One region of the Blautia sp. JLR.GB0024 genome, then DNA from elsewhere that is predicted to be linked to it. Evidence: riboswitches for the same ligand, from Rfam matches in the RefSeq annotation. Region 1 holds a riboswitch; each other region holds the start of a gene.
The links. Region 1 has a riboswitch for cobalamin ahead of nikB (nickel ABC transporter permease). Riboswitches for the same ligand answer to the same signal wherever they lie in the genome.
Positions count from the first base shown of each region.

Region 2: it holds a riboswitch for cobalamin, as region 1 does, so the genes downstream of both, V8Q34_RS04975 (DUF2284 domain-containing protein) here and nikB (nickel ABC transporter permease) in region 1, are expected to answer to the same signal.
Region 3: it holds a riboswitch for cobalamin, as region 1 does, so the genes downstream of both, V8Q34_RS05480 (DUF4430 domain-containing protein) here and nikB (nickel ABC transporter permease) in region 1, are expected to answer to the same signal.
Region 4: it holds a riboswitch for cobalamin, as region 1 does, so the genes downstream of both, V8Q34_RS10390 (ABC transporter substrate-binding protein) here and nikB (nickel ABC transporter permease) in region 1, are expected to answer to the same signal.

Region 1 is NZ_JBANBF010000004.1:440,296-448,415, forward strand. It holds gene ftsH (ATP-dependent zinc metalloprotease FtsH) at 1-5, shown strand, start outside; gene V8Q34_RS12925 (glycoside hydrolase family 13 protein) at 461-2,587, shown strand; gene V8Q34_RS12930 (AraC family transcriptional regulator) at 2,821-3,750, opposite strand; tRNA gene V8Q34_RS12935 (tRNA-Leu) at 4,163-4,248, opposite strand; tRNA gene V8Q34_RS12940 (tRNA-Tyr) at 4,284-4,365, opposite strand; cobalamin riboswitch at 4,562-4,741, shown strand; gene nikB (nickel ABC transporter permease) at 4,929-5,867, shown strand; gene nikC (nickel transporter permease) at 5,869-6,693, shown strand; gene V8Q34_RS12955 (ABC transporter substrate-binding protein) at 6,714-8,120, shown strand, end outside.
Region 2 is NZ_JBANBF010000002.1:169,254-177,373, reverse strand. It holds gene V8Q34_RS04990 (ABC transporter substrate-binding protein) at 1-386, opposite strand, end outside; gene V8Q34_RS04985 (uroporphyrinogen decarboxylase family protein) at 420-1,691, opposite strand; gene V8Q34_RS04980 (LacI family DNA-binding transcriptional regulator) at 1,866-2,894, opposite strand; gene V8Q34_RS04975 (DUF2284 domain-containing protein) at 3,159-3,740, opposite strand; cobalamin riboswitch at 4,139-4,342, opposite strand; gene V8Q34_RS04970 (UDP-N-acetylglucosamine 1-carboxyvinyltransferase) at 4,442-5,734, opposite strand; gene V8Q34_RS04965 (shikimate kinase) at 5,986-6,492, opposite strand; gene V8Q34_RS04960 (flavin reductase family protein) at 6,489-7,073, opposite strand; gene V8Q34_RS04955 (glycoside hydrolase family 31 protein) at 7,098-8,120, opposite strand, start outside.
Region 3 is NZ_JBANBF010000002.1:295,611-303,730, forward strand. It holds gene V8Q34_RS05450 (extracellular solute-binding protein) at 1-898, shown strand, start outside; gene V8Q34_RS05455 (sugar phosphate isomerase/epimerase family protein) at 997-1,788, shown strand; gene V8Q34_RS05460 (Gfo/Idh/MocA family protein) at 1,808-2,959, shown strand; gene V8Q34_RS05465 (sugar phosphate isomerase/epimerase family protein) at 3,017-3,865, shown strand; gene V8Q34_RS05470 (Gfo/Idh/MocA family protein) at 3,906-5,099, shown strand; gene V8Q34_RS05475 (four-carbon acid sugar kinase family protein) at 5,197-6,627, shown strand; cobalamin riboswitch at 6,794-6,947, shown strand; gene V8Q34_RS05480 (DUF4430 domain-containing protein) at 7,112-7,513, shown strand; gene V8Q34_RS05485 (hypothetical protein) at 7,535-8,053, shown strand.
Region 4 is NZ_JBANBF010000003.1:481,382-489,501, reverse strand. It holds gene V8Q34_RS10410 (DUF6434 domain-containing protein) at 1-290, opposite strand, end outside; gene V8Q34_RS10405 (GNAT family N-acetyltransferase) at 315-809, opposite strand; gene V8Q34_RS10400 (cupin domain-containing protein) at 1,104-1,505, shown strand; gene V8Q34_RS10395 (hypothetical protein) at 1,502-1,930, shown strand; cobalamin riboswitch at 1,977-2,180, shown strand; gene V8Q34_RS10390 (ABC transporter substrate-binding protein) at 2,349-3,533, shown strand; gene V8Q34_RS10385 (FecCD family ABC transporter permease) at 3,549-4,631, shown strand; gene V8Q34_RS10380 (ABC transporter ATP-binding protein) at 4,628-5,383, shown strand; gene V8Q34_RS10375 (CGGC domain-containing protein) at 5,400-5,753, shown strand; gene V8Q34_RS10370 (NUDIX hydrolase) at 5,907-6,530, shown strand; gene V8Q34_RS10365 (GNAT family N-acetyltransferase) at 6,568-7,008, shown strand; gene V8Q34_RS10360 (APH(3') family aminoglycoside O-phosphotransferase) at 7,105-7,869, shown strand; gene V8Q34_RS10355 (GNAT family N-acetyltransferase) at 7,889-8,120, shown strand, end outside.

The DNA.
Region 1 (8,120 bases):
GCTAAAATGTAGGTTTTGCGGCGGGTTTTGTACAGATTTCCGAAAGAATGGGAAATGCCGATTTTTGATGCGTGTAAAATTGGTCAAAAAATCGTTAAAAATTTATTTAAGATTGTGCACACTTTTTCCGTGCTGCATGGTATTATAATAACTGTAAAAACCCCCCAATACATTATATAGTTTTTGCTACACCCCATAAGAAGAAATACCTTCTCCAAAAGAGGCAGTCGTAAGACTGTCTCTTTTACTTTTCTGAGGACACCGGCTGTTTCGGGGCTTTTCTGAAGGATATATTTTGTTCCTGTGGGAATTTATACAAAAGTTGTCATTTTTTGTATAAAAGTGTCTGTTTTCAAAAAATGGTTGTATATGCAGTAAGAGTGGGATAAAATAGATGAAAGATGGGAAAGTAGACCCATGACCGGCAACTTTTTCGACTGAATGATGGAGAGGATGCATTATGAATTACGAATATATGAAGAATGCACAGAAAATTCAGGAGTATGTGACGAACATGCGTCCTGCTTTCAATAAACGTGCGGTGTTCAGTGATGAGACAGAAAATTACAGGACACCTTTTGAACCGGAACCGGGAGACGTTGTAAATGTAAGGATCCGCACAAAGAAAAACAATGTGGATCTGGTCTATCTGGTATACGAGGATAAGAAAAAAGTAATGGACCTGGCTGATTCCAAGGACGGATTTGACTATTATGAAGCCAACATTTCCCTGGGCACTGAGACAGTCAGGTATTATTTTGAGATATATACAGGCAAACTGAACTGTTATTACAACAGGATGGGCGTGGTGCGGGAGATAGACCCGCATTATTCCTTTGGCATTGTGCCGGGCTTTAAGACTCCGGAATGGGCAAAAGGCGCGGTGATGTACCAGATATTTGTGGACCGCTTCTGCAATGGCGATACGGCCAATGATGTGGTGACAGGAGAATACTGCTATATTGACGAACATGTACAGAGAGTGGAGGACTGGTACCGCTGGCCGCAGTCCATGGATGTGCGGGATTTCTACGGCGGTGATCTGCAGGGGGTCTGGGATAAGCTGGACTATCTGCAGGGGCTGGGGGTAGATGTGATTTATTTTAATCCTATCTTTGTCTCCCCCTCCAACCATAAGTACGACAGCCAGGACTATGACTATATTGATCCCCATTACGGGAAGATCGTCAGTGACGGCGGGGATGCCCTGAACTGGGGCGACAAGGATAATTCCCATGCCTCCAAATACATTAAAAGAGTGACTGATTATGAGAACCTGGAGGCCAGCAATGAATTTTTTGCCAGATTTGTGGAGGAAGTGCACAAAAGAGGTATGAAGGTGATTCTGGACGGCGTGTTCAATCACTGTGGTTCCTTCAACAAATGGCTTGACAGGGAGCGGATATATGAGCACCAGGAGGGATACGAGAAGGGCGCGTACATTACAGGGGATAGTCCCTACCGCACGTTTTTCCGTTTCCACAATGAATTTGACTGGCCGTATAACCAGTTTTATGACGGCTGGTGGGGGCATGATACACTGCCTAAGCTGAACTACGAGGATTCCCCCATGCTGTATGAATATATTATGAAGATTGCCAGGAAGTGGGTATCACCGCCCTATAATGTGGACGGTTGGCGTCTGGATGTGGCAGCGGATCTGGGACACAGCAATGAATATAATCACCAGTTCTGGCGGGATTTCAGAAAGAATGTGAAAGAAGCCAATCCGGAGGCTATTATTCTGGCCGAGCACTATGGTGAGGCAAAATCCTGGCTCCAGGGTGACCAGTGGGATACTGTCATGAACTATGATGCCTTTATGGAGCCGGTCACCTGGTTTTTGACCGGAATGGAAAAGCACAGTGACGAGTACAGTGAGGGGATGTATGGCAACAGCGACTGTTTTATCAGTGCCATGCAGTATCATATGGCAAGCTTTTATGCACCGTCTCTGATGACTGCCATGAATGAACTGTCCAACCATGACCATTCCCGTTTCCTTACAAGGACAAACCACAAGGTGGGCCGTGTGGCGCATCTGGGTTCCGAGGCAGCAGGGCAGGACATCAACAAGGCAGTTTTCAGGGAAGCGGTAGTCATGCAGATGACATGGCCCGGTGCACCCACGATCTATTACGGAGATGAAGCCGGACTGTGCGGATTCACGGACCCGGACAACCGGAGAACATATCCCTGGGGCCGGGAGGACAGGGAACTGATCCAGTTCCACAGGGACATGATCGCCATTCACAAGGGGAACCGGGAGCTGATAGACGGCTCTTTAAAGTTCCTGGCAAATGATTACCAGCTTTTGTGCTACGGCAGATTTACGGACAGGGAAAAAACTGTGGTGGCTGTGAACAACAGTGACCAGACCAAGATGGTGGAGTTGTCTGTCTGGGAGCTGGGGATATCCAGGAGCAGGGAAGCGCGTTTTAAACAGCTCATCGTGACCGGTGACTTCGGCTATAGCCTGATTAAGAAGATTCATGTCTGTAAGGGCGGAGTTGTGCGGATGAGAGTGCCCTCCCACGGAGCCATGGTGATTAAATGTGTTGTGGATAAAGACAGAAGAAATGATTAAAAGCATACAAAAAGACCGGCTGAATGTGCCGGTCTTTTTATCATGCCGCAGACCGGAATCGAACTATTACAGTTTCATCATCTGTGCAGATAACTATAATCTGTGCATGATTTAACTATTATTAGTAATTAATGGAATGAAAAACACTTTATATTTTGCAAGTAATTCACGTTTTAATTTCTAAAGAGAACTGGGGCTGCCCCACATATTGCAGAGCAGCCCATTCACGTTTGCTATACCTTTTTCTTTACTGCATACCACAGTTCAACGTAGCCCATATCGGAATCCCCGCCGTAAATCTCAAAGTTCATACCATTCACCTGCTCATATTCAGCGGTAGGAAGCCATTCAGAAAAAAAACGCTTATGCAAGTTATTTATAACTTCGACAACATTATCCCATTTAAACTTTTCAGACGGAAATATTACCCATGTGCTCGCAGGTATATTCGCAACTGTATATCCGTCAACCTTGCTGTTTTTATTTTTGAATGCACACTGCATATATGCGAATGTCCCGGGTTCCGTTTGTTTATAATCACATACCCCATGTACCTTGCATAAGCCGGGGCTGACAAACAGAGGTAAATCACCGGCATCTGCCGCAAGTTTTTCATATGCACCGTTCACGTAATTTTGATTCCAAAGCTCATGAGGATTGTTTGGGTGTACAGCGTTATCATGCAGAATATCTGCATTCACACCTATTCCATCTGTATTAAAAATACCCTCGTAGCCAAAAACCTGAAATGCCTCTTTGTTTTCAATGCGATAATCCATTCTTTTCTCTCCTTTGACTGAAATTTGGAAAGAAATTCTTGGGTATGCTTTAAGTGTTACACCACCAGCGCGCGCTTCCGTCGGTGTAACCCCGTGGAGTGTTCGAAACGCACGTGAAAATGAAACCGGCGAATCGTAACCATACTTTAAAGCGAGATCAATCACTTTGATATTGCCACCTTGCTGCAGTTCCATTGCTGCCATCGTCAGCCTCCTTCTGCGAATGTATTCCGTTAGCGAAATATCGGTAATAAATGAAAACATCCGAGAGAAGTTATAAATTGAACAACAGGCAATTCGTGCCAGCACTTCTTGATCGATCTCACCTGTCAGGTTATTCTCCACATACGCGAGTGCCAAATCCATACGGGTTAATAAATCCAAAAATCTCCCTCCCTTCAAACAAAGTATACTCAATATATAAATTGCTGTCGCAACATTTTAAGCCGAGTATTGTATAATTCTATATTTATATCATACCATAGAAAAAATATCTGGAACATATATATTATTAATATTTAACGAACTACGCTTACCTGAGCCATGTTCTGCTGGTGCGGTATCCGGGAGACGGACACAGGCACAAAGGAAACGGGGCTAAAGCGTATCAGAATCCACGATCTACACTATAGTTGTGCCACACTGCTCTATGCAAATGGTGTGGATATGAAATTCATACAGTAATGGCTTTGATATAGTACGCAACTATAGGTAACTTCTCTGTAGTCACTGTTGCGGCAGTTATACAACACAAAAAAGACTCAAACAATTACTTGTTTAAGCCTTTCCTGATTACTGCCGCAGACCGGAATCGAACCGGTACGGGTATCACTACCCACGGGATTTTAAGTCCCGGGCGTCTGCCAGTTCCGCCACTGCGGCAAAAGATATCGGATAGGCGAACCTATCCGATAAAATGGACGGTGGTGGATTCGAACCACCGAAGCAATTTGCAGCAGATTTACAGTCTGTCCCCTTTGGCCACTCGGGAAACCGTCCATGTTTTATTTAGATATGTCAGTTCTCTCTGACAAGATATTATTATAACAGATTTTTTCCAGATTGCAAGGGCTTTTTCGGTATTTATTTGAAATGAAGCGGATAGATAATGGATGGGAAATTTTTATCTATAACAAATTGTGATGTATAAAGAGTTGCAATCCATAAATATTCAAGTATAATAAAGACTTAGAGATTGATCATACAGGATATAAGTTGCTATTGCAGCATGAAAAGAGAAACCGGTGCAAGTCCGGTACGGTCCCGCCACTGTGACAGGGAGCGCTCAGATGTTATGCCACTGGACAGAAGTCCGGGAAGGTATCCGGGTGCGCTGAACTGAAGTCAGGAGAACTGCTTATATCTTTAAGATGTTTCGCACGGCTGATGGGAACTCTTGAAATAAGGGCAGGATTCTGCATTTTTAGGTAAATTTTGAGAGTTAGGGACAGTCTGTGTATCGGGCTGTCCTTTTTTGATGCGCAGAAGGAACGCGACTGCATCCGGCAGCGATGCGGACCGCAGATATCTCAGAGCTGTTAATAACAATGGAGGTGAAAAGGTTGAACAAGAAAAACACAGGCAGAAGGCTGGTCCAGATTGTGATCGTACTGATGGGAATCAGTTTTTTTACATTTGGACTCACCTATCTGTCGCCGGGGGATCCGGCGGAGATCATGTTAACAGAGTGCGGCAATGTGCCCACGCCAGAACTTCTGGAAAAGACAAGGGCTGAACTGGGACTCGACAAACCGTTTCTGGTGCAGTACGGAACCTGGCTGAAGGGAGTGATGACCGGAGATATGGGAACTTCTTATTCTATGAAGGTTCCCGTGGTGGACAAACTGGTATCCTGTTTCTGGCCCACACTGGAACTGGCGCTGGCTTCTCTGGTCATCATGGTGCTGATATCCGTTCCGCTGGGAATCTTATCAGCAGTCTACCGGAATAAATGGGTGGACTATCTGGTGCGGGCGCTGACCTTCCTTGGAGTATCGGTTCCGAATTTCTGGATCGGACTGATCCTTCTGAGTATATTCGGTGTGACGCTGCGGTGGGTAACCGTTTCCGGGGGAAGCACGGATTTCAAATCCCTGATCCTTCCCGCCGTGACTTTGGCTATTGCCATGTCCGCAAAATACACAAGACAGGTGAGGATAGCTGTTCTGGAGGAACTGAACCAGGATTATGTGACGGGTGCCCGCATGCGGGGAATCAGGGAGCGAACAATTCTGTGGAAGCATGTGCTGCCAAATGCCATGCTGCCGCTGGTGACCCTGCTGGGTCTTTCCCTGGGAAGTCTTCTGGGAGGAACCGCAGTGGTGGAGATCATTTACAACTGGCCGGGCATGGGCAGTATGGCGGTAAAAGCCATTTCCTGCAGGGATTATCCCCTGGTACAGGGCTATGTGCTGTGGATCGCACTGCTCTACATGGGAATCAATCTGCTGGTTGACCTTTCCTATACCCGTCTGGATCCCAGATTAAAGGAGGAGCGGTGATTTGAAGGTATTAAGATTTTTGAAGAACAACAAACAGTTTACCGTCTTTCTTCTTCTGGCCCTGGCAATTGCGGCAATAGCTGTCTTTGCACCCTGGATCGCTCCGCGGGACCCCTATGATGCTGTGATGAGTGATTCTCTAAAGGAGCCGGGGAGCACTTATGTCTGGGGAACTGACAAGCTGGGGAGGGACGTGCTCTCCAGAGTTATATACGGAACCAGGTCATCCCTGACCATGACGCTGTGTCTGGTGGCGGTCATCTTTGTGGTGGGGACTGCTCTTGGAATTCTGGCGGGATATTTTGGCGGAGCTGTGGACGCTGTGATCATGCGGATTGCGGATATGATGATCTCCTTTCCCGGTCTGGTGCTGGCAATCGCCATAGCAGGTCTTCTGGGGCCAAATATGGTAAATGCCGTTATTGCCATCTCGGCTGTGAGCTGGACAAAATATGCCAGACTTGCCCGCAGTATGGTCCTGAAGATCAAACAGAACCTGTATATTGATGCGGCTGTTGTAACAGGAACGAAAAGGGGCAGCATAATTATGAAATATGTGATCCCCAACATGATCACAACCATGGTGGTGACAGCAGCCACAGATATTGGGACCATGATGCTGGAGTTGGCATCCCTGTCCTTTTTGGGATTCGGGGCGCAGGCGCCCACCCCGGAATGGGGGCTGATGCTCAATGAGGGCAGAACCTACATATCCAAAGCCCCCTGGCTGATGATCTATCCCGGCATTGCCATTGTAGTCGTTGTGGTCGTCTTCAATATGCTGGGCGACAGTATCCGGGATATCCTGGACCCAAAACAAGAGTAAAACAGAAGGAGAAAAGAGATATGGATCAATTTTACAGAAAAATCATGTGTGCCCTGCTGGCGGGAAGTCTTGCAGCGGGATTGCTGGCAGGCTGCGGAAACAGCGCCGGGGAAAAGGCGGATACAGAGGATACGGCAGCTTCCGGGGAGAACTCCGCCTTAGATAAAACAGGCGGAGACGGCGGTGAGATCACCATAGGCGTTACAAGCTTTGCGGATACTCTGGAGCCTACAGAGCAGTATTTCAGCTGGGTGGTGTCCAGATACGGAGTCGGGGAGACGCTGGTGCGTTTTGATGAAAACGGCGAGATCGTGCCCTGCCTGGCAGAGAGTTGGGAGATCAGCGAGGACCAGCTCACCTGGACGTTTAAGATTCGTGAGGGAGTCAAGTTCTCTAATGGGGATGACATGACACCAGAGCTTGTGAAAGCATCCTTGGAACGTACCTTTGAGCTCAGCGACAGGGCAGTCTCCTTCTTTGAGCCTGCATCCATGGAGGTGGACGGACAGAACCTGCTTATCAAGACAAAAGAGCCGGTGGCCATCCTGCCGGGAAGTCTGGCAGACCCGCTGTTCCTCATTGTGGATACCCAGGCGGATACGGACGCCTTTGCCATGGAAGGTCCCATCTGTACCGGACCTTACGCAGTGGAATCTTTCAGCCCCACAGATTCCTGCGTTGTAGTCCGCAACGAATATTACTGGGATGGGGAAGTGCCTCTTGACAAGGTGACGCTTAAGTGCATAGATGACCAGACAACGCGTTCCATGGCCCTGCAGACAGATGAAGTGCAGATCGCGTACAATCTGAAGACGGAGAATCTGGCAGATTTTGAGGACAGCGGGGAATATAATATACAGCAGTTAGAGTCCCTGCGGTCCACCTATGCCTTTATGAACCAGAATGGCGTGCTTGGTGATAAAGCACTGCGCCAGGCGGTCATCAGAGGGCTGGATAAGGAAACTTACTGTGATACCCTGCTGGAAGGCGGAGCCACAGCGGGAAAAGCTCCGGTTCCCCCCACACTTGATTTTGGCTTCGATGAGCTGAAGGATGAAAACGCATATGACCCGGACGGCGCGAAAGCGCTTCTGGAGGAAGCAGGTTACAAGGATACAGACGAGGATGGATTTGTGGAGACACCTTCCGGAGAAAAACTGGAGCTGAATTTTGTCATATATACAAGCCGCGAGGAGCTCAATGTCTACGCGCAGGCAGCACAGGCGAGCCTGAAGGATATCGGAATCAATGTAAAATTGAATACAGTCAGCTATGAGACTCTGCTTGACATGAGAGATTCCGGAGAATTTGACATGCTCATCTGGAATGTCCTGGTGGCAAACACCGGTGACCCGGAAAAATATCTCCGTGAGAACTGGTACAGCACCTCATCCTCCAACCAGATGGGATACAGCAATCCGCAGGTG
Region 2 (8,120 bases), on a different contig from region 1:
TGCTCCTCGGACATAAAGCGTGAGAAAAACCCCTGTTCCTGATCTACCAAATCGGGGGCTCCTTCTCCCCCGGATGCATTGATCACTGCCAAACGTTCAGAAAGTGCATCTGTTGTCATGATCTCAATGGTAAAATTAACATCCGGATGTTCCTTCTTATATTCCTCTGTCACCCATCTGAAATATTCCGCATGTGGTTCTGCAAATGCCCATATGACAATATCATCTGAGTTCGTATCTGTTACTGTCTCTGTATCTCCCCCTGTACCTGTATCCGCCTGATTTTCCTTCCCCCCATTATCTGTCTCTTCGCTTGTGCCGCCGCATCCGGTTAAAATTGTAGTCATCAGCATTGCCGTTCCCAAAAACATCGCCATTTTTTTCATAGTTTTTCCCCACTTTCCTCTCCAAAACGAGACCTATTTCGTATTCTTGAAATCTTCAACTGCCTGAAACATTGCCAGCATATTCTCTGCACTTGTAGGACTTTGTATATTGTGTGTTGTATTAAATATAAATCCGCCGCCCTTTGAAAATAGTTCCAGGCGTTCTCTTACCTCCTGATATACTTCATCCGGTGTACCGAAAGGCAGAGTATGCTGTGTATCAATACCTCCACCCCAGAAAACAAACTTATCACCCCACTCTTCCTTCAGGATCTTACCATCCATTCCCTTGGCTGAGAGCTGAACAGGATTCAGAATATCCATTCCTGCTTCGTAAAAGTCCTGTAAAAATGTCATGACTGCGCCGCATGTATGATAAAATGTTTTCCAATTTGTATTTTTGTGCACCCAGTCATTGATTCTTTTATAATACGGTTTGTAAAATTCTCTAAACGAATCCAATGACATAAACGGCCCGTTCTGAGTTCCAAAGTCTGTCCCTGATATGTAAATCACCTGGATTTTGTCGCCGCAGGCCTGGCGGATCAATTCTGCATTTTTTAGTCCCGTCTCCACCTGCATCTCAAAAATCTCATGGATATAGTCCGGACATACATGATGTGCCATCATAAAATCTGACAGGTTCCTGATTCCTTTCGGATATTTCACATTCGGTCCGGGAACCGTTGCAAAATCACCTATTGAGGCTATGGCACCGCTGTAAACAATTCCGTAATCTGTATTGTTATAGTAGTAGTCACACTGCCGTTTCAGTTCATCCAGCTGTTCATCTGTAATGACAGCAAAGTCATCCTTAAAATCCACCCGCGCACTGTCTGTGTCTTCATCAAACTCGATATTTCCTCTGGTAATGTTGTCAAAGAAAAATCCTCCTTTTGGCATCATACCGGATGGCGGTACGCTTAAATCCCCCTGGGGATACAGATATGTACGACCTGTCTCATCTACTGTGGTATTAAAATTCAAGGGAACATCAACTGCAAGACCGGACTGCAATACCCAGGGCTTACGGCCCGAATTGGAAAATCCGAACATATTCATGCCTGTGGATACTTCCACACAGTCAAGATGCAGTTTCTGACGAACATCCTCTTCCACTTCCCCCAATAACTGAAGAGGTTCGTTGATCTTTACTCTTTTTTCCTCCAGGCCCAGTGCCCTCCTTAACCGGTCAAGAGCATTTGCATTGATTCCGGTAATTGGTGTCGCCCCCATATCTACGACCACTTCTTCCGGCTCAATATGATTCAGTGTCTGATTCAGCCTTTCTCTGCTGGTTGCCATTTTTCTTCCTCCTCCAATGTAGTTCATCAAAGAATTTTACTATCTCGAGTTTCATAAAACCCTTTGAAATTTATTAGTAAAAGCATACGCTTAAAACTAATCTTTTCTTTCGTGTCCGTGCACGATAAAGGTTAAATTTTTTCTCTTTACCCTTGATCGGATAAAGAGAATTTTTCATAAGTTATATTTTGTTGCTATAAATATATGCGTCTTTATTGTAGATTCCTTTGGTTTTGTGCCATATAAAAGATAACGCCCTAAAATTTCAACTCCCAGAAATCCCTGCCTGAAGGGCTCCTGACAAATGGTGGCTGAGACAACACCGGATTTCAAATTTTCCCGCACAATATCCGTAAGGTCATACGTTACTATACGGAGCTTTCTTCCGCAGTCCGACTCACGGACGGCCTTTATACCACCCTCCACACCTGCTGATGCAAAACAGATCGTAGTCAGTTCAGGCTTCTCTTTCAGCAGCGCTTTCACCTGTTCATATGATTTCTGGTCATCGTCGTCATTCTCAATAACTGCTTCCACTGTTATATTACTGTAATCCCTTTTCAGAGTTTTCTTTATTCCCCTGAGACGCTGCTCCTGTGCCATGACCATACTGGAACCGATGATCAGGGCGACATGTTCCTCGAATCCATTGCTCATCATACCCAGCAGTTCACCTGCCACACATCCGCTGGTTATATAATCGCACCCCACATACGCAAGATGTTTTACACTGGATATGTCTGTATTTATAGTTACTACCGGTATATTTGCGTCTTCCAATTCCTGGATCTTATGTGCCACATTTTGGGAATTAACCGGAGTTATTACAAGACCAGATATTTTTTCTGCCAGAAGTCCATCTATTTCTTTTAGTAAAAGGTCTGCGTCAAACCCTTTAATCTTTCTGACAATATTCTGTATTCCAAAGTGCCCCATTTCCTCCAGTGCGTTGTTGACACCATTGATAACATCATTAAAAAAGGGATTGCCTTCCGAACAAAGGATTACTCCTATTGTCTTGGTATACTTTTTATTTGCCAGTGTTCTGGCTGCCATATCGGGCTTATACCCCAGCTCATCTGCTATTTTTATGATTCTTTCCGCTACCTGCGGATTTACACCCGGTCTGTGATTTAAGGCCCGGTCCACTGTCCCTCTTGATACATTCGCTGCTTCTGCGACTTCTCGGATTGTAACTTTCATGGTTTCTCCTACGCCGTGTCCGTGCACGTTTGATAATTGTATTATAATCTATACAATCGCTTTTGGCAATTGTCTATAATATGCGAAATTTGTCATTAAATTTTGTGAATATTTACCAACTTTTGAGATTGGTCTGTCTCGATCAGCAGATATGATACAAACCTTACAAAAAATGGTACTCCATTTACGAAGTACCATCTAAAATTCATGTAATTATGAGCCCGGACTGCTCCGTATCTAATCTTCTCTGTAATCCGTTATTCTTTATTTTTTATCAAAGAGATACATACTAAAAAACGAAACCACATCCCCATTCCACTGCATATCCATATTGCAGTGTTTCGCCATTTTCGCCGCATCTATACAGTACGCAGACAGACAGGAAAAGCGATTCTGCTCCTGCACGCATGGTTTTCCTTCCGGCATATTACATACGTCGCACAGGTTGCAGGGTCCGCACATGATGAACATACCGTCCTCATCCAGTCCTTTTCTCTTGAGTTCTTCTACTGTGCGCAGTGTCATCCGGGTGTGTATCTTCTTGATCTGTTTTGTCTCCGCATCATCAAAGATGTTGTTAACCGGGGTTCTGGACTGGAAAACTACCGCCTGGCGGTACCGCATGACTCTGTTCTGCATCTCCTCCGGGGTTCCGCAGTAGGGTGGACATCCATAGTTATTGCCATAATTTCCACAGTCGTTCTGTTCGCAGAACCTGCGGAACTCATGTTCAAATTCCAAATCTTCCGTGTTCATCACGGCGGCTTTTGCAAACCCCGCTTCCTCAGCTGCTGCAATCAAGTCTTGTTCCCGCATATTACCGATTCTCCCTTCTGATCCCTTCATTCCGGTTTTGCTCCAAAACAGCCAAACGATATAACCTGGCCTGTGGTCATTTTCCTAAGCCGTATTTCCGCACCGGGGCAGTGCTGTCTGCGTTCATTTCCCATTGAAGCAAAAAAGCTGCTGTCAGGCAGTAATCCCACAGCAGCCGTATACACTATTTTTTCCTGCAGGAGGCCCATAGGCCGATTCGTGTCAGACCAATCCATGATTATTGAGATTACCCAATAATCTATACATTTGGGGTGCGGAGGAAATGTATAGATACACGATCGTCCCCGGTGACCCCCTGCTTTTATGGATGCATAAATTCCTCACACAGGTTCCTGTTTCGTTCACGTTCCAGGCAGGCATTCCATATCAAATATCATAATGGATAGGAAACTTTCTTCGGAAGTTTCAACCTTTTACTTATCCAAGCAGGTTTCCTGACTCGCAGATCTCCGTTCAGCGCTCCTTCTCATATAATTTCTTATACAATGGCTCATTGCGCTTCGCTCCCTGCTCACAGTGACCGGATCGTCCAGGTTTTTCACCTGATTCCCTTTTCACCGGAATTTTTTAAGAGGGCAAAACTGAATCCCGGTGCACTCGGTAAGCTGATATGGAATTTATACACATGATTACCTTAGCACAGCATCCGATATCTGTCAATTATATTTTCCCGCATGAAAAAGGCTGGCTAAAAAAGCCAGCCTATGGATTCATCCTACACGAAGCTGAAATTTCTGTATATCCTTTTCACTGGAAACCTTCTCAATCTCTGCTCCCAGGCATCTTAATTTCTCTTCAAAACGCTCATATCCTCTCTGGATATAAACAATATCGTCCACAATGGTGATTCCCTCTGCCGCAAGCCCTGCAATGACAAGAGCCGCTCCCGCGCGCAAATCGGGCGCACTTACCCTGGCACCGGTCAGTTTGTGTACGCCGTCAATAATGGCTGTATTGCCCTCCACCTTGATGCTGGCTCCCATACGGGAGAGCTCGTCCGCGTATTTGAAACGGTTCTCGAAAATGGACTCCGTCACAATGCTTGTCCCCTCCGCCAGTGTCAGTGCCACAGTAAACTGGGGCTGCATGTCTGTGGGATAGCCCGGATAGGGCATGGTTTTTACATGGGTGCGTTTCAGGCGTTTGGAGGCTACTACGCGTACCGCGTCGTCAAATTCCTCCACCTCACATCCGATCTCCTCTAATTTGGCTGTGGTCGCCTCAAGATGCTTCGGAATCACGTTCTTCACCATGACATCCCCCATGGTAGCTGCCGCCGCGCACATGAAAGTACCCGCCTCGATCTGATCCGGAATGATGGAATAACTGGTTCCGTGAAGCTTCTCCACGCCTTTGATACGGATAACATCCGTACCGGCGCCTTTGATGTTGGCTCCCATACTGTTCAGGAAGTTGGCTACATCCACCACATGAGGCTCTCTGGCCGCATTCTCGATGGTGGTATTGCCCTCTGCCATGGCGGCTGCCATCATGATATTGATGGTCGCACCTACAGACACCATGTCCAGGAAGATATGCTTTCCTGTCAGCCTCTCCGCTTTGGCGACAACTGCGCCGTGCAGAATATCAACGGACGCACCAAGAGCCCGGAAACCTTTCAGATGCTGGTCAATGGGCCTGCTTCCGATGTTGCAGCCTCCGGGAAGAGGAACTTCCGCTGTCTTGTATTTTCCAAGCAATGCGCCCAGAAGATAGTAGGACGCTCTGATTTTCTTGATATATTCGTATTCCACGCTGATGTTGGCTATGGTGGAACCTGTGATCTTCACCTCTGTGGGACTGATTCTCTCAACAGATGCGCCGATTTCCCTGATTGCCTCTAATAAAACATTGATGTCACGTACGTCCGGTAAGTTCTCGATGTAAACCATTTCATCCGTCATGATTGCCGCCGCAAGGATGGCCAGTGCCGCATTCTTCGCGCCGCCGATCTCCACTTCGCCGACTAACGGGTTACCGCCTTTGATAACATATTGTTCCATATTCACACCTCTATATTTTATTTATGCTCCCCGCCGGTATACTCGGTACCAGAAAACATAATCTCGTCTACAAATTTACTTTTCTTTTTCATCTGATCGGATAAAAGACAGACTTTCCGGCAGGTTCATGATTTGTCTTCCTGCTAAGATAGTCTACGACTTAAATATTATATTATAACAGATAAAGCAATTTGTAAACAAAAATTAATATTTTCATTTTTTATTCATAAACCGACATTTTTTATTCTCTGTCACTGTTTCAGTCTTTCTACAATTTTCTGTAAAGTTTCCTCCACATCCAGATTTTTCTCATCAACTGTGATATCCGCATACTTTTCGTACAGCGGTATGCGCTCATCGTAGAGTCCTCTCAGGTCCTGACCCTCCTTCAGGACAACACCGCGTCCCTTCAAATTACTGAGGCGTTTGTCCAGGGTATCGTAATCCAGTTTCAGATAGACGATCTGTCCTGTCTCTGATAGATGTTCCATGGCCCGGCTGCAGTACACCACGCTCCCCCCTGTGGCGATAACAGCCTTTTTGGCATCTTTGGCAACCTGTACATTGGCATCTTCCTCTGCTCTGAGGAATCCTTCCAGCCCGTCCTGGGCAATGATCTCACTTAACAGCCGGTTCTCCCTCTCCTGGATCACCAGGTCTGCATCTATGAACTGGTATCCCAGTACCTTTGCCAGAATGACTCCAACCGTACTTTTACCCACACCGGGCATTCCGATCAATACTATGTTTCTTTTCATTTTCTGCTTTTCTTCTTTCTGCGCTTCTTAACACTGTATCCGAAGGTTCCCAGCTTTTTCCCGAGGCTGTAATACTCTCCGTGGGAATAGACAATGGGATTGGCAAGAGCCAGGTCAAATTTCCCCTTCTCATTCATGTATTCTTTGTCCACATGTACGGCCAGCACATCCGCAAGGAACATGCTGTGGCTTCCGTACTCCGTGATCTCCTTCACACGGCACTCTATGGAGACCGGTGACTCTTTTATCATCGGGGCACCCACATGGGAAGCCTCCTCTCTGGTGAGATGGGCCATTTTAAACTTGTCCACATCCCTGCCGGATTTTACCCCGCAGTAATCTGTGGCATATGCCAGCTTTTCCGTGGTCAGATTTATGACAAACTCTCTGGTACTGCAGAGCATTTTATAGGAATAGCGCTCCGGCCTTACGGAAATGGATACCATGGGCGGATTGGTGCAGACCGTCCCGGCCCATGCCACGGTAATGATATTGTCATGCCCTTCTTCATCCGCCACCGTCACCATCACGGCTGGCAGCGGGTAAAGCATGTTTCCGGGCTTCCATTCTATTTTAGACATTTTGTTTCCTTTCTTCAAAGGTTTTTATTCGCATTTTTCGAGCACAATCGGCTCTCCGTCCTCCGGAGTAAGCTCCATGAGGGTTCCTTCACTCTGGATCACGGTGCCGCGAAAACACCATTTTCCCTTTGGCACAGCCACATTTCTGGATGTTCTGCCTTTTTCACAGATAGGTGCCACCAGAATATCTTCTCCCAGCATGAACTGGTCATTGACCCTCTCGTATCCGCCCTCAGGAAACTCATATGCCATATACCGCGCGATGGGTTCCCCTGTCCGCGCAGCATGGTGGGCAAGCTCCAGAATCCTGGCAGCATAGCGTTCCCTCAGTTTCACACTCTTTAATATCCTGTCATAGCTTTCCCTGCCAAGCACTCTCCAGGGCGCTGCGGAGAACTGCATAACGGGCAGGAGACAGGCAATCTCACTGTGCCGGTTGAACAGTTCCTGGTCCAGATTGCCGCTGTTTTCCTGGAAATTCACGTATTCACCGCCGCCGATCATATCCGGACTGCCAAAGGGATGTCCTGTGATCTCCTGCATGAGGGTGTCGGGCAGCAGCGCCCGGATGCCCTCCTCGCCCCAGTTGTGGGGCTTGTCACAGAGTCTCTGCATCAGGGACATTCCCCCTGCCTTAAAGGCCATACGCAGCTCGTTGAACGGGAATTTCTCCGCGTAAGCGCACCAGAGGCGTGCCATCTCATTGGACGTGACACCGCCGGCAGTGACCATGTCGTCAGGATAATAGAGCACGTCCGCCCCATCGAACTTAAAACCATCCACGCCAATGGCTCTCAGGGCCTGAAGCTGCTCATCCAGCCAGTTTACAGCCGTCGGATTCGACAGATCCAGGGCAGCGGACCAGCCATTCCACCACTCTGTGATGAGAGGCATTCCGTCAGGATTTTTAATGAGAATATCCATAGCCTTTGCCTGACGGTACTGCAGGGTGTCCGGAGTAATGTAGGGACAGATCCAGAGCATGACAAAAAAGCCTTTGCTGTGAAGTGTCTTCAGCATTTCCTCCGCATGGGGAAATTTTTCCCG
Region 3 (8,120 bases), on a different contig from region 1:
CATGTATTTTAAGGCAAATCAGATGGGTATGATGGACCCCGATTCCAGTACGCAGTCTTTTGATGACTTGAATGCAAAAGTGGCGGACGGTGCAGCTTTCAATTCCCCGTTCCCTATCTATCAGTACAATACACCGGAACATGTAACGGAAGGAAAGGGTCAGGTATTTGTACCGGTGGGAGATATGGACTATGCGCCTTTGGGACATTCTGTTCACGGACAGGGCGGCACCATGGCTCTGGGTTCCACAGTGAAAGAGCCTGAACGTGTGTTTGAGTTCTTTGAGTGGCTGAATTCCGAGGAGGGAATGATGCTTACCTTCGCAGGACCGGAAGGACTGACCTGGGAGGAGAAAGACGGCAAGCCATACCTGACAGAGTATGGAAAAGAAGCGCTGCAGGGCGGTGATCCCCAGAATATTCCCGTACCGGAAGAGTGGGGCGGCGGAAACTTCTCCGACGGCGGAAACCGTATCGTATCTTCCATTGTCTATAAGATGGACACCAACCCGGCTTACAATGAGCCATATGACCCGTCTATGTGGTCTACCACTATGGAGGAAAACAGAACAAAGATTGATGAGCAGTGGACCGAGACTTTCGGCACCCAGTGGCCCCTTGACTATGTAAAAGAAAAGAATGCACTTCATCCCATGCCCGGCAACTCTTTCAGGAAACCCCAGGATCCGGGAGACATCAAGACAAAACGTTCCGAATGTGGTGAGGTGATCAAAGAATACTCCTGGCGTATGGTATTTGCTCAGGATGAAAGCGAGTTTGATTCCCTGTGGCAGGAGATGAAAGGAAAGATCAAAGGATTCGGCTACGAGGATGTTGTGGCTTACGACATGGAGAACTTTAAGATAGCATCCGCTGCAATAAAGGAAGCGACAAAATAAAAGTATACGCCTTAGCGTGTAGGAAAGCAGGCGGCGCGGACTACAAAGCCGCCTGCAAAACAGTACAGACAATAATAAGCGAAGAGGAGACTGATGAGATGAAAAAAGGAATTATACTGGCTATCCTCCAGAAATACATGGGGGACAAAGAAAAACTGGACGAGGTACTGGGCAGGGCAAAAGAGATGGGATATGAAGCGGTACAGTATATTATCCCCGATTATGTAACACCTGAGGAATACAAGGAGCTGTTGGATAAACACGGAATGAAATATCTCTGCTGCGGGGCAAAATTCGAGGCAATGGATGAAGATCCCCAGGCAATCCGGGAAGCCATTGAACTGTCCGATCTGTTTGAGACAGATTACATTGATGTGAACACCATGCCTTTAAAGTACAGGGAGACAGAGGAGGGATTCCGGGAATATGCCCGCAGGCTTAACGCCATTGCCCAGGTGGTGAAGAAGTCCGGCAAGAAGATACTTTACCATCCTCATGCCCTGGAATATGCTTCCTTTGGCGATGGGAAGATCGGTATGGATATCCTAATACAGGAGACAGATTCGGAAGGCGTGAACTTCATCCTGGACACACACTGGATGGCCTGCGGCGGCGTAGTTCTGGCTGACTGGATCCGCAAAGTAAAAGGAAGGATGAAAATCATCCATTTTAAAGACTATGCCATTGTACCAGGAGTAGAGGGGTGTGAACAGGTGGATAAACGTTTCGCGGAAGTGGGACAGGGTAATATTGACTGGCCTTCCGTAGTGGCTGCCTGTAAGGAGATTGGTGTGGAGTATGCTGTTGTGGAGCAGGATTCCTGCTATGACAAGGAGCCTTACGGATGCGCAAAACGCAGCATGGAGGGAATGATCAAGTTTGGAGTCTGAGAGAACCTGGGAGGTTGAGATGAAAGACGTATTTAAGATAGGTGTTATCGGCTGCGGCGATATCAGCACCAGAAATTATGTACCTAATATCACAAGCCGCTTCCGCAATATGGAAATTTATGCATTATGTGATCTGGACAGGGAACGGGCTATGGCCCTGGCAGCAAAACATGGAATCCCCCATGTACTTACCTTGGATGAAATTTATGAGGACTCCGAGATTGATGTGATTCTGAATCTGACTAATCCACAGGCTCATTATGACGTGAACATGAGGGCGCTGCGCGCGGGAAAACATGTCTACTCTGAGAAACCCCTGGGACTGACTCTGCAGGAGGCCTCCGATATTGTCAGACTGGCAGAGGAAAAGAATCTCTATGTGGGATGTGCTCCGGATGTGTTTCTGGGAGCCGGGGTACAGACCTGCAGAAAGGTCATTGAGGATGGTGTGATTGGTGAGGTGTTGAGCGCTAAAGTGGCCAATATGTACCACGGCCCGGAGAATATCCATCCGGCGCCGGACTTCTTCTACAGAAAAGGCGCAGGCCCTATGCTGGATATAGGACCATACGGAATATCAGAGATGCTGTACTTTATGGGGCCTGCCGTGGAACTGTGCTGTTATGGAGGGATTGGAATCCCCCACAGACCTGTCAAGGACCACTTTGTAGATGTGGAAGTCAATACCAACTATAACGGCATTGTCAAGTTCGCCAATGGAAAAAGCGCCAGCGTGAATTTCAGTTGGGATACCTGGGGAGCGGAAAACGGTCCCTGTGTACAGATATATGGCACCAAAGGCTCCCTGTTTTTGTCAGACCCTGATAATTATGGGGAAGGGAGCAGGGTACATGTGCTTCTGGAGGAGGATCTTTACGGGGAAGACGGGAAGATCTCCAGGGATAAAACCAGCAATTCCAATGCCTATAAAAAGGAAGTCCCGCTGCTCTTTGAATCTCCTGCCGAGAACAGGGGACTGGGTCTGTGCGAGATGATAGAGGCAATCCGGGAGGGCAGGCCGGCAAGGGCAAACGGGGATTTTGCCTGCCATGTAACAGAACTGCTGGACGGATTCAATATTGCCATTGCCACAGGAAAGCCCTATGAGATACAGACAACATTTGACATGATGGAGCGGCTCCCCGAGGATTTTATAAGAGAAATGGAATAGGGGTGCTAAGGCAGATAACTGCCGGGCCGCCACACAGTGAAATTAGGAGGGATTATAGTGATAAAAGGTGGACTACAGGCGTGTTCCGTGACGGACCTATTTTTGAGTGATACCTATGGAACTTTAAAAAAACTGGCTGGCTATGGATACCGGTATCTGGAGTCAGCGGGAACTATGTTTACGCCGGAGCTGAAACCAGAGCTTTCAGAGCTTAAAAAGATGATGGATGATCTGGGCATCTGTCATCCGTCCAAACATTTCAATATCAGTGATGATATTCACAGAGAGATTGACATACTCCACATCATAGGCGGGGATTATCTGGTATTGGCGTCAGACTTTTTCAGGAGCAGCGAGGATGTGCTGAAGCGCTGTGAAGAGTACAATAAGACCGGAAAGCTCTGCAAGGAAAACGGCATCCGGTACATTTACCACAACCATGCCCATGAGTTCCAGAAGTTTGAGGGAAAATCTGCGCTGGAGATTCTGGTGGAGAATACAGACCCGGAATATGTAAATTTTGAGATTGACACCATGTGGGTGTACAGGGGCGGTGAGGAGCCTGTGGAGATACTGAAGCAGTTTGGAGACAGAGTAAAAATGCTGCACGTGGATGATTTCCATCCCAAGTATATGGAACACAGGAGTTTCTTTGACAGTGTCCCCAAAAACCCGGTGATAGACGGGGCATTCATGGGAAAATACAACATTGACGTGGCTACAGATATCGGCACAGGTGTGATGGATATCCAGTCTGTTCTGGATGCAGCAGCCCGGTACTGCGATGTGGAATACGGATTTATCGAACTGAGCAGCGCCAATAGTGCTTACAGAGAAGATATGATGAAAGCTGCGGAGTTTGGAATCAGGGCTTTGAAGAAATATAAAGGCGTTGTCTTTGAATGATAAGTGACAGACGCATACAGAGAAAGAAGGGGGACTGACAATGGTCGATAGAGTAAAGGTCGGTGTGATTGGCGCCGGTGGGATCAGTTATACATATCTGAAAAATATGACGGAAACATTTCACATCACAGAGGTGGTTGGGATTGCCGATGTGGTGGAGGAGAGAAGCAAAAGACGTGCGGAGCAGTTCCACATCCGCCAGATGACTGTGGATGAAATCATGGAAGATCCGGACATTGAGATCGTAGTGAACCTGACCTATCCCCTGTCTCATTATGAGATTACCAAAAAGGCGCTGGAGGCAGGAAAGCATGTATTTTCCGAAAAAATGATGTCCACAGATTTTGTCTCAGCAAAGGAGCTTTATGACCTGGCAAAGAGCAAAGGGCTGCGCATCGGACAGGCCCCGGACACTTTCCTGGGAGGCGGTCTTCAGACAGCCAGGAACTTGATCGACAAGGGATTGATCGGGGAGCCGGTGAACGCCCAGGCTATGGTGGCAAGGTGCTATAATCTGACCCAGGATGAGAACCATCCCAACCTGCCCTTTGTGTTCACGGCGGGGGGAAGTCTGCCCTATGATATGGGATGCTATTACCTCCATGCACTGATCCACCTGCTGGGGCCCGTAGCCAGGGTAAACGGATTGTCAAAGGCCTTCCATGAGCAGGATATGCAGCGCAATCCCAGAAATCCGGGATACAACAAGCCTTTTGATATGAAATTCCCTACATCCTTAACCGGAGCGCTGGACTTTTATAATGGCTGCTATGGCACTTTTACTGCCATCAGTGACAGCCACAGAGAGCAGACAGCCCGTCTGGAGATCTACGGAACGGAAGGTACACTGATCCTCCAGGATCCCAACTACTTCTATGGCCCGGTACTCCTGGCCAGAGGACAGAGAGGGGAGGAGACAGCATCCATGCCTCTGACTCATGGATACGGGCAGTTTACCCCTGAGACAGCTGACATGTCTGGAGAAGAGAGAACCTGGAGAGATAGTTTCCGTGGAATCGGTGTGGCGGATATGGCATGGGCCATCCGGAATAACAGGGCGCACCGCTGCAGTGCGGAGCTGGGGCTTCATGCCATTGAGATCATTGATGGGATCGGCATAAGCTGTAAAGAGGAGAAAATGTATCACATGACCACAAAACCGGAACAGCCGGCAATGATTCCCCAGGGATTCATTTACGGGACAGCGGCTGAGGCGTGTCTGGATACCTATTAGAATGAGAGAAGAGAAAGAGGCGTGGAGCGAATAGAGTCCCGCCTCTTTTAACATAATCAGGCAGCGGATATGGGATAATGCAGAAGGGAGAAGATGCATGATTGATATAAAAGATAAAGATATATTTCCGGACAGTGATTTCCTTGGGGAAGAAGAGCAGGGATACAGAGAAGCAGTGGAGGAGGCCGGCGTCAAGATTGTGGTCCTGGATGATGATCCCACGGGGATTCAGACCGTACACGGGGTTTACGTGTACACACATTGGGATAAAGAGAGTATCCGACAGGGATTTGCCGGGGATGAAAGGGTATTTTATATTCTGACAAATTCCCGTAGTATGGGGCAGGAAAGGTCGGTCACGATACAGAGGGAAATTGCAGCGAATGTAATGGAGGTGTCTGAGGAGACCGGCAGGGATTTTCTGTTGGTGAGCAGGGGTGATTCAACCCTGAGAGGTCATTATCCCGCGGAGACGGATGCGCTCAGAGAGGGATTAGAACAGAAGGGACTAAGGGTGGACGGGGAGATACTCTGTCCTTTTTTTGAAGAAGGCGGACGATTTACGATTCGTGATATTCACTATGTGAAAAACAGGGAAGGAAAATTGATTCCGGCAGGAGATACCGAATTTGCCAGGGATGCTACGTTTGGTTATCGCAGCTCTGACCTGAAAGAATGGGTGGAGGAAAAAAGCTGCGGCAGGGTGAGAAAAGAGTCTGTACTTTCCATCTCTCTGAATGAATTGAGAGAGGGGAAGGTGGATGAAATAACCGAAAAGCTTATGGGGGTACAGGATTTTGGCAGGGTTGTTGTGAATGCAGCCTGTTACGGTGATCTGAAGGTGTTTGCCGTGGCTTTTTGGGCGGCATGGAAAAGAGAAAAACGGTTTTTGCTGCGGACAGCCGCCTCCGCAGTGCAGATACTGGGAGGCATTACGGAGAAACCTATGCTGACGTCCCGGGAACTGCATGTTGAAAAAAAGGGGTACGGAGGTCTGATAGTGATAGGTTCTCATGTAGATAAGACCACCAGGCAGTTGAATGAGCTGAAAAAGTGTAAGGAACTGTCCTTTCTGGAGTTTCATGCTGAGACAGCCGCCCATGAAGTAATGCTTATAAGTGAGTGCCAAAGGATCAGTGAAGAATGCAGCAGAATACTGGCCTCAGGGAAAAGTGTGGTGGTCTATACCAGCCGCAGAGTGATCCATGCGCTCTCCGGAGACAGAGAAGAGAACCTCAGACTGTCTGTACGGATAGCGGATGCTGTGACCGAAATCGTGGCATCTCTCAGCGTGAGACCGAAATATTTGGTGGCAAAAGGGGGGATCACATCCAGCAATATCGGAACCAAAGCGCTGAATGTAAGGAAAGCTTTTGTACCGGGACAGATTCTTCCCGGGATACCGGTGTGGGTGACCGGAGAGGAGAGCAGATTTCCGGGACTTCCCTATGTGATCTTTCCGGGGAATGTAGGGGAGGATGGGGATTTGCTGCGGGTAGTGAAAATTTTGGAATACGGACAGAAATAGAAATCATATACACAGACTGCAAAGACCGCAGCCTGGCGCGTGGCTGTCTCGGGATTGCCTTGTAATTGCAAGGCAGCACTTCACGGGACAGCGGAAGGCTGAACTTTTACAATCTATGTGCAAAGTTTGAGTAAAGTAGTTTGACGATTAGCACTCAGTATGATAAGATAAAACTAATATAAACGGTGCAGAGAATATTTGGCCGTTGAACATGACAATCTGCCGACAGGGGAATCAGGTGAAAATCCTGAGCGATGTGGTCGCTGTGAAGGAATATAGTATTCCAAAGCCAGGATACCTGCCGCCGGATGGAATGGAGCTTCCGTACAAAGCCGTGCATTCCGGATTGATTACAGATTCATCATAATGATTCCGTGACAGGCCCGTATATAGAAGCGAGTCTGTTTTTTTAGTGCACTTTATTCATACCGGCAGCGGGTGCTGGGTGCGGCAGCAGATTCTACAAAAGGCAAAGGAGAACAACATGAAAAAGAACAACAGCAAAAAAGTAATCATAGGAGCCATAGCGCTGGTCGTCGTATGCGCAGTCCTGCTCCTGGTTTACAAAAATTTCATGCCGAAAGGAGCGGAGGGTGACAAAACCGTCACAGTAAAAGTAGTACACGGAGACGGCAGTGAGAAGGAGTTCAGTTATGCGACTGACGAGGCATATCTTGGAGCGGTGATCCAGGCTGAGAATCTGGTGGAAGGTGAGGAAGGCCAGTACGGGCTTTTCATGACATCTGTGGACGGTGAGAAAGCAGACGATTCCAAACAGCAGTGGTGGTGCCTGACAAAGGGCGGAGAACAGGTGAATACATCAGCGGACCAGACGCCTATAGAGGACGGGGATACTTTTGAACTGACCCTGACTGAGGGGTATTGATTGAAAGGATGCGAAATACCAATGAAAACAAGGTCTCTTGTTATTATGGCAATGCTGACAGCCATTTTGTTTCTGGGACAGGTGTGTATGGCTTTTCTTCCCAATATTGAAGTGGTGACATTGCTGGTGATTCTGTATACACAGGTGTACAAAAAGAAGGTTTTCTTTATTATCTACGCGTTTGCCCTGCTGGAAGGCGTCTTCTACGGGTTCGGGATCTGGTGGTTCAACTATCTGTATGTGTGGAGCATTCTCGCATTGATCGTACTTGTAGTTAAGAGTGAATCGCCGTTGGTCTGGAGTATAATCGCCGGCGCCTATGGGCTGGCCTTTGGATTTCTGTGTGCGCTGCCGTATTTTGTATCAGGCGGTGTGGGCGGTGGTCTGGCCTATTGGATCTCAGGGCTGCATTTCGATGTGCTGCACTGCATCGGCAATGTGGTGGTCTGTCTGGTCTTATATAAGCCGATGTATTATATTTTGAAAAAGCTTGAAAATGTACAGCAGGTGCATGTGCCTTCAAGCCCGCAAATAAGATAAAAGTAATGAAACAGCAGAAGAATATGAAAGCCCTCCTCTGCGGATACTAAAGAAGTCAGGTATCTGC
Region 4 (8,120 bases), on a different contig from region 1:
ATTCTGGATTGGAAAAATGCCCGGTGTACTTCAGAGCAGACAAAATTTGGTTCAATGAGGGTATCTTCCGTTATTTCTGTGTACACGGGTTTTGTTTTTGGCTTTTTGGAAGCAGCAGAAATTTCTCCTGTGTCCAGAAAGTGCGCGATCCGGTCAGTCAGCTCCAGTTTTCCGCCTGACGCTGGTATGCCGTTCTGACGGCAGAACGCGGTTAACTCCTCTTTCAGATAGTAATAACTGCGGAAAGTATCTCCGTCCAGATGCTTGTTTAAAACAGGTCTGTCACTCATTTTTCTTCTCCTGACATATCAATTCTATAGACGCCACCATATCGTTTCATCTCTTTTAAACTCTGTGAAACCGCATGTTTTCAATATGTTCTGAGAGGCAGAACCCTCCGGGTCTGTTTCTGCGGTCACATGCTGTACTCCGTCCTGACCAAGTGCCCACCGGCACAGAGCTTTCACAGCTTCCGTCATATATCCGTTATGTTCAAAGGCCTTTCCAAGGCCGTAACCGATCTCCACTTCACCCTTTTCATCGGGAATATCTTTGAAGCTTGCAGAGCCTACAACAGTCCGGTCAGATTTTCGGATCAGAAACCAGAAGGTGTACCACATATAATGTGCGGGATTTTTTTTACACGCGAGAAGCTGTGAGGATACAATTTCCTTAAATATGCCCTCCATGGGTTCGGCCTGATAGGAGCAGTCAAGTTCTTTCTCCAACTGCGGGATACGGTCTGTCCATAATGCAAGCTGGGCGGGGGTAAGGGGGAGGATGGTTAATCGTTTCGTTTCCAGTTTCATAAGCACTCCTGTGATTTGTATTTTGGCGGAACTATTCTGCCGGTTCCTTTGAAATGTTTCCCGAATCTCCATTACGGAGAAATCCGGGGAGCGCAGATAGTATTCTGCCTGATATGGATAAGTCTATCATAGATTGAGGACAGGTGTAAATGGAAACTCTGAGGAGTTGCATTGTCAATAAGCAGGGAATCCTGTATAATCAAAACAAGTGACAGATTCCTGCTGTCCGCAGTGACGCTTCCGTCGGCTTTAAAAATTGCAGAATGGACAGAGTGAAAGGGGAGAGGGGATAATATGAGAGAAAGACTGGAAATAGACCGCCAGGGGAAAGGGATACACGCAGTGAAGGAGAACCGCACAGCAGTGGATTATTTCATCTATCCGGAATACGAAATCCATCTGAACAGTCTTCCGGCAGGGGCGGTTCAGGAGTGGCATTACCATTCGGAAATAGAGGAAATCCTGGTAGTGACAAAAGGAATTCTGACCTGTAAGTGGAAGGAAGAGGGGAAAGTCCGAACATCCCGGGCAAAGGAAAAAGAGATTGTGCGGGTGCAAAATTCGATTCATACATTTCAGAATGACACGGAGGAGAACGCGGAGTTTGTTGTCTTTCGTTTTGTTCCGGATGGAGTGGATAAAAGGGAACAGATAAAAAAAGATAAGAAGCTTGCTGAGGAGGCAGAAGAAATATGAAGGATGAAGAAAGAAGCCGGACCGGCAATCATGCGAAAGCTGATTCCGGCAGCAGGCCGGAAGAGGAGAAAAATAACGAGCCAAAAGGGACGCCCGACAATGAACCGGAAGAGGAACCCGGCAATGAACCGGAAGAGGAACCCGGCAATGAACCGGAAGAGGAACCCGGCAATGAACCGGAAGAGGAACCCGGCAATGAACCGGAAGAGGAACCCGGCAATGATTCGGAAAAGTTCCCCGACAATGATACGAAAAAGACTAACGGCAATGAATCGGAGGAAAGCGAAAAGGGCCGGCGTTTGGCTATGGGTATCAGCATGGGGATTATTTTCGGTGTGGTTTTTGGACAAACCATATTCGGAAACCTGGGTACAGGCATTGCCATAGGACTCGCCCTTGGCGTGGCGCTCGGAAGTATAAAATAAAAGGATTGTTGAAATAAACAGTGGTTTGTGGTAAGCTAAGTTCGGATAATGGAATAACAGATTGAGTGACTGCCGGAATTTATAGAAGTATTCCGGTGGGTAAAAGGGAATCAGGTGAGAATCCTGAGCGATCCGGTCACTGTAAGAGGGAAGTCTGATTTCGCAGTACCATTGCGGCATATGCTGTGAGAAGGTGAAATTAAGGCGTTGATCCTCAAGTCAGGAAACCTGCTCAATATGGGATGAGATGGAGCTTCCGAGGAAAGTAACATCTGGAGTGCATTTCCTGCAGGGAAATGTGCTTTCTGGTGCTTGCTTTTTAGCAGGCATTTTTTATTTGCAGTGATGAAAAAACCAGAATCATGTTCCGCGTTAAAATGTTCTCCCATTATCTACAACAGAGAAAAGGAGAAAAAACATGAAGAAAAAACAAATTGCAAAGAAAATGCTGGCAGTTTTGCTGGCAGCAGGAATGATGCTGGGAACAGCGGCTTGCGGCTCAGATGGAAATAACAGCGGAGATTCCGAGCGAAAGGATGCTTCAAGCATCAAGGAAGAGAACCGGGCAGCCGCAGATGAGACAGATAAGGGTCAGGCTGCTGCAGATGGCACAGACAAGGACAAGACAGGAGAAACAGATGCAGATGATACAAATACAGAGGAGACATCTGCAAAGAAGACCGAGTATCCGCTGACGATCACTACCTACGGCACAGACGGTTCTGAGCTGCAGACCACCTATGAAAAAGCACCGGAGAAAGCTCTTGCCGTATACCAGGGAAGTGTGGAGACCATGCTGGCACTGGGGCTGGAGGACCGGCTTGTTGGCACTGCCGGCCTGGATAATGAGGTGCCGGATGAGCAGAAGGCTGCATTTTCAAAGACAAACTATCTGGATGAGTTTGCGCCGTCCCTGGAGACAGTGACTATGCTGGAACCGGATATGATTTTTTCATGGGGTTCCTATTTTGGTGAGACTACACTGGGAGACGCAAAAGGTTGGGTTGATAAAGGTGTCAATATCTATATAAATACCAACACACGTTCCAAGAAAGACGGAGAATCGTATAAAAGAACACTGGAGAATGAATATACCGATATCTTAAATATGGGTAAAATCTTCGACGTACAGGACAAGGCAGAAGCGATTGTCAGTGACATGAAAGATACAATTTCCAAGGTGGAGAGTAAGACAGCCGATATAACGGAGCGTCCGACAGCCATGATCGTAGAATTTATGGATCCTATCACCAATTACGGGGCAGGAAGCCTGGGCGGTGATATGGTGACAAAGCTGGGCGGTGAACTGGTTAACCCGGATGCCTCCAGTGTCGGCAGGGAAGATATTGTTTCCGCTGATCCGGATGTGATTTTTGTAGTATATATGCCGTATTCCGGTGATGACCCGGAACAGGTAAAACAGGAGAATCTTGATAAGATCCTGAAGGATGAGGCCTATGCAAGCCTGGACGCAGTGAAAAACGGCAGGGTGATCCCTATTATGCTGAGTGAAATGTATGCGAGCGCGACACGTACCAAGGATGGTATTGTCACATTTGCGGAAGGACTTTATCCGGACATTGAGCTGGGTCTGGAAGAATAAGAGGGATAGCAGGCGATGACAGGAACAAAGCAGGGGAAGCAGAAAAAGCTTCCCTTTCAAGTATACATTTTCATTTTGGCAGGACTGCTTTTTCTTTTAGTATTTTCAGTTCTGGCTTCTATTACATTTGGAAATGCGGATATTTCCGTCAGGGAAGTGTACAGTGTGGTGTTATATGAGCTTTTTCACATTGACAGGTTTTCTGCATTTTCAAGCGGTGCCGTGCATGATGTGGTCTGGGTCATCCGTTTTCCAAGGGTAGTCGTTGCTCTGACAGTGGGAATCGGGCTTTCGGTCTGCGGTGTTGTCATGCAGGCAGTTGTGAAAAATCCGCATGCGGACCCCTATGTCCTGGGCATTTCATCGGGTGCATCTCTGGGAGCGACACTTGCGGTCCTGTTTGGTGTCGGATATGTGTTCGGGGCAAATTCCGTGGGAGTCATGGCATTTTTAGGAGCAATGGTCACATCATTTGCTGTTTTATTTATTGCAGGTACAGGAGGGCCCTCCAATGCGGGAAAGCTGATTCTGGCAGGTATGGCTGTGAGTGCGGTATGCGCCGCTTTTTCAAATTTTGCGATTTATTTGGAAAACAACACAAACGCAAATACAGAGATTTTATTCTGGACCATGGGAAGTCTGTCAAATGCAAACTGGAGCAAGGTGACAGTTACGCTTCCTGTTATGATATTAGGTACCTTGATTTTCTGGTCCCAGTTCAGGAATTTGAATCTGATGCTTTTGGGAGATGAAGTCTCAATCACCCTGGGGACGGATTTACGGAGAGTCAGAAACAGATATATGGTTATGGCTTCCCTTATGGTGGGGTTTGCGGTGTATGCTTCGGGAACCATTGGTTTTGTGGGACTGATCATCCCCCATGCGGTCCGCATGATTTTCGGTACAGACCATAAACGTCTGATTCCCCTGTGCGCTTTGGTGGGCGGCATTTTCCTGATTTGGGCGGATGTGCTGTGCAGAGTGCTGCTGAAAAATGCGGAGCTGCCCATAGGGATCCTGGTATCCATGATTGGCGCACCGTGCTTTATCTATCTGATGATGAAGCGTTCCTATGGATTTGGAGGTGGTAAATCATGAAGGTATCCGCTGATAATATCCGTCTGTCCTATGGCGCAGAAGAAATCTTAAAAAGCGTGTCCATTGGAGCAGAGGATAAAGAGTTTGTAGGATTGATCGGCCCGAACGGAAGCGGTAAGTCCACGCTTTTGAAATGTATTTACCGAATCTTAAAACCAAATGACGGCTGTGTTATGCTGGACGGCAGTCCGCTTCAGGATATGAGCTACAGAAGCTCGGCAAAGAAAATGGCAGTAGTCGCCCAGCATAATTATTATAACTTTGACTTTTCTGTCCGGGAGGTAGTTCTCATGGGACGTTCTCCCCATAAAAAAGCAATAGAACGGAATAATGCCCGGGATTATGCCATTGTGGACAATGCGCTGTGCACGGTGGGAATGGAACGTTTTGCAGACAGAAGCTTTTCCACACTCTCAGGCGGGGAGCAGCAGAGAGTGATCCTTGCCAGAGCGCTGGCCCAGCAGACACCCTGCCTGGTGCTGGATGAGCCCACCAACCATCTGGATATTACCCATCAGCTACAGCTTCTAAAAATTGTGAAAAATCTGAATGTGACGGTGATCTCCGCAATCCATGATCTGAACATCGCAGCCATGTTCTGTGACAGGATCTATGTCCTGAAAGATGGAATAATCGCGGCAGAGGGAGCGCCCAGAGAAGTACTGACCAGGAAACTGATCAAAGAGATTTACCAGGTGGAGAGTGAGGTTGTGGAGGACAGCAGGGGACAGATGCACATTTTATTTACATAGGCGGTAAGAGAAAGATATGGAGAAGATAGGAATTTTGACCTGTATCCATGCCAATAATGTCTGTACAGGTGCCGGATGCCTGAAGGCATTTAATCATCGTAAAGATTTTTTCAAAGGATATGCAGCGGATACAGAACTGGCGGCATTTATGACGTGCAATGGATGCAGGGAAGATAATCCGGAAGAGCCGGAGGAAGATGCAGGGATCCGGGAAAAAATAGACAGGCTCTCAGAGGAAAATATTCTGAGAATGCATGTGGGCGTATGCAGACTGGATGACAATGGACAGGAGTGCAGCAGAATTGCTGAGATCTGCAGTATGCTGGAAAGCAGAGGAATCACAGTGATACGCGGGACTCACAGAGAATAAAACAGATGACAACAGGCACCGGCGAAAACCGGTGCCGTTTTTCTGCTCTGCGGCTGTTTTTATCTCTTCCTTTCTGCTATAATAGGAAAAAGCAGACAGAATTACGAAAGGAGCAGCAGACGGGCATAAGCGGCCCACCTGCGATCAAGACATATGAAAGACGAAAAACGAGACTGGCTGGACTGGGCAGTAGAGCTGCAGAGTCTTGCCCAGAGTGCCTTATATTACTGTAAGGATAAATACGATATAGAGCGTTTTGAACGAATCCGGGAAATTTCAGCGGAGATGATCAGCCGGCAGGCAGATATGCTATTTGAGAAAGCAAAAGATTTGTTCTGCTGTGAGGTGGGTTACCAGACGCCGAAGATGGACTGCAGGGCAGCCATAATTGAGGGGGACAAGATCCTTCTGGTACAGGAAAATGACGGCAGGTGGTCCATGCCCGGCGGATGGGTGGATGTGGATCTGTCTGTGAAGGAGAATACCATCAAAGAGGTGAAGGAGGAGGCCGGCCTGGACGTGACGGCTGACCTGGTCATTGCCATTCAGGACAGGGAAAAACACAACCAGCCCCGGTACGCATACAAAATCTGCAAAGTTATCATACTCTGCACCGTGATCGGCGGACACTTTGAAAAAAATCTGGAAACAGTGGACAGCGGCTATTTTTCCATGGATGAGCTGCCGCCTCTTGCGGAGGATAAAAATACAAAGGAACAGATCGCCATGTGCTTTGAGGCAGCCGGAGCAGAGCACTGGAAGACACAGTTTGACTGATTCCGGAAGAATGCCCATGAAAAAGGAGGACAGATAAATGCTTACATATAAAGAAATTGAGAAAGAGGATCTGGCATCCCTTGCAGCCATGTATGTGGAGACCTTTAATGCGCCGCCCTGGAACGATGCCTGGACCCCGGAGACTGCGGGAACCAGGTTGCGGCAGATGGCAGAGGCAGAAACTTTTTACGGCATCTGTGCGTATGAGGAGGACGTGCTCTGTGGTATGATACTTGGGTTTGCCGAGCAGTTTTATGACGGGGTTTTGTTTGAGATAAAAGAATTCTGTGTAAGAAATGCCAGCCGCGGAAATGGTATCGGTTCTGAAATTTACCGGGAATTTGAGCGGCGGCTCCGCAAAAGAAACATTGAGAAGGTTCAGCTCATGACCCTGCGTGGAAATGCGACCGAACATTTTTACGAAAAAAACGGTTTTGAGACAGATAAAGATTTGATCTTTATGAAAAAACAGATTTGATTTAAGTGTCTTTGAAGCGTCATTTTGGCAGTCCGCACGCCGCTGTCTGCCGAAAACGTTTTTAAATGCACTTTGACACAGAAATGAGAGGCTGATATGAAAAGAACACTTCCGGAGCGTATAAGAGAATATACGGAACACCGGGAATACAGGAAAGATACCATAGGCAGGTCCGGTTCGGAAATATTCTGCTTTTCTGATATGGTATTAAAAGCAGAGCGGGAGAAAAACGAGTCCCGCAGTGAACACGAAATGCTCAGATGGCTGCAGGGCAGGCTCCCTGTTCCGGAAATCATCTGCGCGGAAAAAAACGGTGATATGAGATACCTTTTGATGACAAAAGTCAGAGGAAAAATGCTCTGCGATGAGCAGTATCTCAGCAATCCAAGACTTTTGGTACATCTTCTGGCAGAAGGACTGAAAATGCTGTGGACAGTGGACATAAACGGCTGCCCGTTTAAGCGGCATCTGGATTACAAGCTGGAACAGGCATCCCTGCGGGTGGCAGGAGGCCTGGAGTTTGACGAAGATCCGGACACCTATGGAAGAGAAGAATTTGAAAGCCCTGAGGAACTTCTTCTGTGGCTGAAGGAGCACAGGCCGGAAGAAGAGACCGTATTCTCACACGGGGACTACTGTCTGCCCAATCTTTTTGCAGAGGATAACACCATCAGTGGTTTTATAGATCTGGGAAGAGCGGGGACAGCGGATATCTGGCAGGATATTGCCTTGTGCGTGAGAAGCTTAGAGTACAATACGGAAAAAAATAAGGGATGTGTAAATCTTCTTTTTGAGGAACTGGGAATGGACCCGGACTGGGAGAAGATTCGATACTATGTATTGCTGGACGAATTGTTTTGACAAGAAAGGAGAACAGGATATGCAGCACAGAGGAACAGTGGAACTGGAGACAGACAGGCTGGTGCTGCGCCGTTTTACCATGCACGACGCAGAGGCGATGTTTCATAACTGGGCAAGGGATGAGCAGGTGACAGCCTATCTCATGTGGCCTGCCCACAAAAGCCCGGAGGTATCCGGGGAAGTCCTGGAGGAATGGATCTTCCACTATGGGGAGAAGGATTTCTACCAGTGGGCGATCACGCTGAAGGAAA